Regions from separate parts of the Mucilaginibacter daejeonensis genome, predicted to be linked through region 1. Evidence: riboswitches for the same ligand, from Rfam matches in the RefSeq annotation. Region 1 holds a riboswitch; the other holds the start of a gene.
The links. Region 1 has a riboswitch for S-adenosylmethionine ahead of LLH06_RS12575 (O-acetylhomoserine aminocarboxypropyltransferase/cysteine synthase family protein). Riboswitches for the same ligand answer to the same signal wherever they lie in the genome.

Region 1 (3,738 bases):
AACTCAGCACGTTGGCACAAATAATGAAATGCTCATCCGGGTTAAAAAAGTAACCTTCGCCAATGAGGCCTTTCCACCAATCCAACACGTCAGAGTTGGCAGTGAGGGCATGGCATACCCACACCACATTATCTTTCGCCGCATTTAAGCGGCCATAGGTATGATAGCCTATCTCCAAACAGGGTAAGTCGTCACCGCTTTCCAATTCGAACCGGCTATCGTGCCTGTAAACTTTTGTACTCATTTTTTGGGTTAAAAAGCGTCCCCGGGTTAGCGGGGAGCGCTCTTTCTCAGTTAAAACTATTTAAACACTATAAAAGGAACCTCTATCTTTCAACAGAGATGTGATCCGCGATCTGTTGCACGGCCTCAAGGCCGGGGTGTTGTTGCTGTACCTGATCAAAGGCCTGTTGCAGGTCGGCTTTGATGTCGTCGATATGCTCGATGCCTACCGCCAGGCGCAGCAGGGCAGGGGTAACACCTGCCGCCAATTGCTCGGCATCGTTCAGTTGCTGGTGTGTAGTGGCGGATGGCTGAATGATCAGCGTTTTGGCATCGCCCACGTTGGCCAAATGGCTCACCAGTTGCAGGCTGTCAATAAATTTGGTGGCGTTCTCTTTATTGCCTTTCAACTCAAAGCTCAACACCGCGCCAAAGCCATTCTTTAGGTACTTTTTGGCAAGGGTATGATATGGCGAAGAGGTCAGTCCCGGGTAATTGACACGGGCCACCTGCGGATGTTGCTCGAGCCAGGTAGCCAGCTCCAAGGCATTGTCAACATGCCGCTGTACCCGTAATGATAAGGTCTCGAGGCCTTGAATGAGCAGGAATGAATTGAATGGCGATTGTGAGGCGCCGAGGTCACGCAATCCTTCTACGCGTGCCCTGATAATGAACTGGATATTACCGAACGGCCCGCCAATGCCGAACACATCATTGAACACCAATCCGTGATAGCCTTCGGCAGGCTCAGTGAATTGCGGGAACTTGCCGTTGCCCCAATTGTAATTGCCGCCATCAACGATCACGCCGCCAATGCTTGTGCCGTGGCCGCCTATCCATTTGGTGGCGCTTTCCACCACCACGTGAGCTCCATGCTCCAACGGGCGGAACAGGTAACCACCTGCGCCAAAGGTATTATCCACGATGAGTGGCAGGTCATGCTTGCGGGCCAAGGCAGCGATCTGGTCGAAATCCGGCACGTTGAACCCTGGGTTGCCGATGGTCTCCAGGTAAATGGCCTTGGTTTTGGCATCGATCAGTGGCTCAAAGCTCTCCGGGCGATCATCCTTGGCAAAACGGGCCTCGATACCAAAGCGTTTGAACGCTACTTTGAACTGATTGTAAGTGCCGCCATACAGGAACGGGGAGGTCACGAAGTTGTCGCCCGCCTGCAGGATATTATTCAGTGCCAGGAACTGTGCCGCCTGACCCGATGAGGTGGCCAAAGCTGCTACACCACCCTCCAACGCCGCGATGCGTTTTTCGAACACATCGGTCGTGGGGTTCATGATACGTGAGTAGATGTTACCGAACTCCTTTAGTGCGAAAAGGTTGGCGCCGTGCTCGGCGTTCTTGAACACGTATGAGGTGGTTTGATATAACGGTACCGCGCGTGAACCGGTGGTAGGGTCGGCTTCCTGGCCGGCATGTAATTGTAAGGTCTCGAATTTTAAAGGTGCTGCTGACATGATATGTCCTGATGTTAAAAGTTAAACTTGGTGTTGCTGTTGCTATAAGCGGAGGTAGGCGTGCGGAAAGGGTATAGCATTGTCCTTAAGCGCAAGGGCACGTAGCGTTATTGCCGATAAAAAACGAGCAGTGGGTAGCTAACGTGCTGATGCCTTTAACAGCAACACATGCAAATTTGACCTTGCAGCAGGCAGGTCATGAACGTACCCGTTTGGGTAGTTGAAAATTTTGCAGTGGTAGTAAAGCTAACTTGTATCATGGCTATTAACTTATATTCCCCGGCAGTAATATCCTGATCGGGACAGGAATTGGCACCTTCTCCGCCTATCGGAGGGTTGCCAGCGGGTCAGGGAGCCTGATCTCTCGCCGCTTCTTTATAAATCAAAACCTTTCGAGGGGTATTTGATCAATGGTGTTTGATACACCTGTGGTGCAAATGTAATAGGTAAAAGCACAAAAAAGCAAGGGAAATCTGAAGTTTTTTGAATTGAGGGAAAGTAGGAGAGTAATAGCACAATGATGTGCTCGGTAGTACATTGCATATAATGGTCAAAAAGCGTTAACTTGCTATCAAATTAAACCACCAAACCATGAACCTATCACGTTTAGCCTGCTTTTTGTTGGCTACAACTTTGTTTTGCGCCTGTAAGCAAAAAAATAAAAATAGGCACCGAACAGTAATTACAGGTACGGTGGCCAACCGTGACCATGATACCAGCATAACCGCATTCACCCTTACCGTGGCCGACCTTGGCGGCAATCCCACTACCTACACAGGCCACATCCAGATCGATGGCACGTTCAAAATAGCATTTGAACAGTTCATTGCACAGGATATTACGCTGACCCCCATCGTGAAAAAAATGATCACCCACCCAGGCGATAGCATTCATATAGACCTTGACCTGAAAGAAATGGGTAACGCCAAATTCAGTGGCGATGCCGAAAAACTGAATGCCGATCTGTTCCACTACGCTAATGAGTATTACAGCACCTCCAATACCGATATGGATACCATTAAGGTGCGAGATGGCGATCTTCCAGCATTAGGCAGTTATTGCCTTAACATGCGTACAGCACTACAGAACAATAGAGAAGAATTTATAGAAAAGTTTGACCCTGATGAAGAATTGCTTGCCTGGACAAAGAACTTTATCAACGCTCAGTATTACTACAAATATGCATGGTATACAGTGGTCGCGAAAACCTATCGACCTGGAGTATCACCGTTAGAGAAACTTGAAAATTTATCAGGTTTTGAGCAGGATATAAAAGACCTCTTCAACCAGAAATTGCTTTGTGCCGATGCCTATAACGTGTTGCCCTTTTTGGCTCCTGCTATGGATAAAAAGCTTATTAAAGGACTATCGCCCGAACAAAGAAAACAACTATATCTCGTTAAGATCAAAAAAGAAGTGAAGAATGAGGAACTGCGCGAATTGCTCATTGGACTAACTTTTTACTATGATCTAGTTGAAAATGACGCTGATGAGTTCGATAGACGCCGCAAGACGTTCGATCAAAACATCAAAACGCCGTTCATAAAACAGCCGCTCTTGCGCTTTTATGAAACGGTGAAATACAACACCCCAACGCCCGAAGAGCTATCCAACAGCATCAAAGAACAGATCAAAAATACGCCTGCGCAAGGCATTTTAGATTCGATAAAAACGGAACACTCTGGAAAAGTGATCTATATTGATGTATGGGCCACCTGGTGCGGCCCATGCAAAGCACAGATGTTCGCATCTGAAAAACTGGCTCAAAAGTATAAAGGCAAGAAGGTTGACTTCGTTTACCTGTGCATAGGTTCAAAACACGGTGCGTGGTTGTCTACTTTGCAGCAGATGAAGCTTAGCGGTTCGCAATATTTTTGCAATGATGAACAAAGTGAGAGCTTTATGCGTGGCTTAGGGATCAAAGGCATTCCTTATCACTTGCTGATCAATGATAAAGGTCAGGTAGTTGAAATGGGTAATTATCTTGGACCGGAAGATGCTGTCACTATGCGTAAGATCGACAAACTTTTAAAAAAGGGCCGATTGC
Region 2 (3,738 bases), 2.1 Mb from region 1:
AGGTTCTGTTTGATCCAGCGCGTAGCCTCAATAAAGTCTACCGCATAATTGTTATGTTCTTCCAGACCGGTAGCCACGGTCAGGATGTTAGGGTCAAAAATGATATCCTGCGGAGGGAAACCGATCTCGTTCACCAGTATATCGTAAGAGCGCTTGCAGATCTCGATCCGGCGTTCGTAATTGTCGGCCTGGCCTTGTTCGTCAAAAGCCATCACCACGGTGGCAGCACCGTAGCTTAAGATCTTGCGGGCATGTTCCTTAAATTTTTCTTCGCCCTCTTTAAGCGAAATAGAGTTAACGATACCCTTACCCTGCAAGCATTTTAACCCGGCCTCGATCACCGTCCATTTAGATGAATCGACCATGATGGGCAATTTGGCGATATCAGGTTCAGAGGCCACCAGGTTCAGGAACTTGACCATCACCGCCTCCGAATCGATCATACCTTCGTCCATATTGATATCGATCACCTGCGCACCGCCCTCTACCTGCTGGCGGGCAACGGTAAGTGCTTCCTCATAATTTTCGGCCAGTATCAGTTTCGAGAATTTGGGCGACCCGGTTATGTTGGTACGCTCGCCCACGTTCACAAAGTTGGTAAGCGGCGTAATATTGATCGCCTCCAAGCCACTCAGGCGCATGTAGCTTTCAACCTCCGGCAACTGGCGGGGTGGGTATTTAGCCGCTTTATCGGCAATGCACTTGATGTGATCGGGCGTGGTACCGCAGCAACCGCCAACGATGTTCACGATGCCAGCCTTGATAAAATCATCTACCTGGTGGGCAGTTTCATGCGGGGTCTCATCATAAGCGCCAAATTCGTTAGGTAATCCTGCGTTGGGATAAGCGGAGATATATACATCAGCTTTGTTGGATAGTTCCTCCAAATAAGGACGCATCTCACGGGCGCCTAAGGCGCAGTTCAACCCCACCGATAAAAGGTTGGCATGACGTATCGAGTTCCAGAATGCCTCTACCGTTTGGCCTGAAAGGGTACGACCCGACGCATCGGTAATGGTACCCGATATCATGATCGGCAGATTCTTGCCGCTTTCTTCGGCATATCGTTGTGCAGCAAATAATGCTGCTTTGGCGTTCAGGGTATCAAAAATGGTCTCGATGAGCAACAGGTGTGAGCCGCCATCCACCAGGCCGCGGATCTGCTCATAATAAGCTTCGGCCAGGTCATCAAAAGTAACGGCACGGTAACCCGGATCGTTCACATCGGGCGATAGCGACGACGTACGGTTAGTAGGGCCTACCGCACCGGCCACAAAGCGCGGTTTTTCCGGGTTCTTTTTGGTATAGATGTCGGCCACTTCGCGGGCCAGGCGCGCACCTTCAAAGCTCAGCTCGTAGCCCAGCTCCTCCATATGGTAGTCGGCCAGTGATATGCGCTGGGTACTAAAGGTATTCGTCTCGATGATATCAGCACCGGCATCCAGATACTCGGCATGGATGGCCTTGATGACATCCGGGCGAGTGATATTGAGCAGGTCGTTATTCCCTTTCAGATCGCTCGGGTGATCCTTAAAACGCTCCCCTCTAAAATCCTCTTCGGTGAGCTGATAGCGCTGTATCATGGTACCCATGGCGCCATCGATCACCAGTATGCGTTTCTGTAATTGTTCTCTAATGTCCATTGAAGTAACAAGTAGTTAGTATAAAGTATCAAGACAGTGTACTACTGTTGCTTTCAAGTATCGCATGCTCTTGATACGAGATACTTGATACCAGATACTAAAACAGCTTATATCGAAAGGCCATGGAGGTTTGGAGTTCTCATTGACTCTCGCTTATCCGTCTTGAAACCTGTCAGTTGGCGGTCTCAAGTAGAATGTAGCACCTTGTAAGCACAGGTTGCTAAGACTTCGCAGGGTCCAATCCCTCCGTCTTTCTCTATAAGCGGTACAAATTTGCAAAATACGCCGATGATTTGCAAATGAGCAGGCAGCCTTATTTACCTCCTTGTGCGTTGATGCGAACGGTGTTTGGGTTGCTGATCGGCGATATGATCTTAGAAGAAAGGATTCGTCTCTTTCTCGCGGCCAATGGTGGTCTCGGGACCGTGGCCTGGGTAAACCACCAGCTCATCGGGCAATATGAACAGCTTTTGCTGGATGTTAGTAAGTAATTGCTGATGGTTGCCGCCCGGGAGGTCGGTGCGGCCAATGCTGCCTCTGAAAAGCACATCACCACCGATCACGATACCATTTTGCACATCATAAAAGCACAAGTGTGCAGGTGAATGACCCGGAGCAAAGATCAGCTCCAAGGTGGTATTGCCAAAGCTTATGCTACCGCTCTCGGGCAAATAGGTATCAGGCAAGGGCGATAACTCATACCTCAGGCCCGACTGCTGCGACCATACCGGCATGGCCTCTAGAACCACCAGTTCGCCTTTGTGGAACTGCGGCTTTAACCCATACTGATCAAATACGAACTTATTGCCCAGCACATGGTCGATGTGGCAGTGAGTATTGAGCAGCAGTACCGGCTTTAAGCCTTCGGCCTTAATGAAGTTGACCACCGCATCCTGCTCGGCAGCGGTATACATACCCGGATCGATGATGGCACATTCGCCGGTCTCGTCATATAACAGATAAGTATTTTCCTGGTACGGATTGTTTAAAAATGCTTTGATGGTAGCCATGGCCCAAAGGTAAAGCTTTTATGATCGCTTTATAAAACCGGATATTTCCGGCTTTTGCTGGTTAAATGTCCATCAATTCTTTCTTTTTCTTGCTCTTTAACCTTTTGGGGATAAAATGCAGGATCTCGGTCTTGAGGGCCTCTATCATGCGGCGTTTTAAAAAATTACGCTGGATCACGATGCTTACCTCACGTGCCGGCTCGGGCGAGCGGAAGTAACGGATACGGTCGAGCTGTTTATCGCTCAGGTCGTCAAGGGCCAACTCAGGTAAAATGGTGGCACCATTATTTTGGTCTACCATGCGCTTTAGGGTATCCACACTACCGGTGTTGTATTCAAAGTGCTGAAAGCCCTTAGTGCTTTTACGGCGTTGGCAAATGTTCAACACCTGCTCGCGCATGCAATGACCTTCGTCAAGTACCCATAATTCTTCTACATCTATATCCTCAGGACTGATGTTCTTTTGCTTGTGCAGCTTACTGCTTTTGGATACATAAGCCACAAAATTTTCGTAGAATACCGGTATCTCGGTCAGGCCGCTTTCGTGCAATGGTGTCGATAAGATGCCGCAATCGATCGTGCTTAATTTGAGCTGCTGAATGATGTTCTCGGTGGTTTGTTCCCACACCACCAATTTGACCTGCGGGTACTGCTCTACAAAACGGCTGATGATGCGCGGTAACAGGTATGGCGCTATGGTAGGGATGATCCCGATACGTAACTCCCCCGAAAGTTCGGTTTGCCGGTCGGTCACGATCTCTTTGATCTTATAGCTTTCGGCCAGCATGACCCGGGCCTGGGCAATGATCTCGGTACCCACCTCGGTAGGAACGATGGGCTGACGCGTGCGGTCAAATATCTTTACGCCCAGCATGTCTTCCAGCTTTTGAACCTGCATGCTCAGGGTGGGCTGCGTCACAAAACACTTTTCGGCAGCTAATACAAAGCTTTTATAAGTATCAACAGCAACGATGTATTCCAGTTGGGTAATGGTCATTTTGGCCTATAGTATATCTCTATGGCAAATATAACAATTGATCGATAACGATTATAAAGCATTTTCTGGCCACAAAAAAGCCCCTTGT

Region 2: linked by a shared signal. The riboswitch ahead of metH (methionine synthase) and the one ahead of LLH06_RS12575 (O-acetylhomoserine aminocarboxypropyltransferase/cysteine synthase family protein) in region 1 are both predicted to bind S-adenosylmethionine.

What each region holds. Positions count from the first base shown of each region.
Region 1 covers NZ_CP086068.1:2,976,985-2,980,722, reverse strand. Annotated here, with positions in the region: gene LLH06_RS12580 (homoserine O-acetyltransferase family protein) at 1-244, opposite strand, end outside; gene LLH06_RS12575 (O-acetylhomoserine aminocarboxypropyltransferase/cysteine synthase family protein) at 327-1,691, opposite strand; SAM riboswitch class I at 1,959-2,075, opposite strand; gene LLH06_RS12570 (redoxin family protein) at 2,385-3,738, shown strand, end outside.
Region 2 covers NZ_CP086068.1:291,384-295,121, reverse strand. Annotated here, with positions in the region: gene metH (methionine synthase) at 1-1,643, opposite strand, end outside; SAM riboswitch class I at 1,794-1,908, opposite strand; gene LLH06_RS01310 (MBL fold metallo-hydrolase) at 2,018-2,653, opposite strand; gene LLH06_RS01305 (hydrogen peroxide-inducible genes activator) at 2,715-3,650, opposite strand.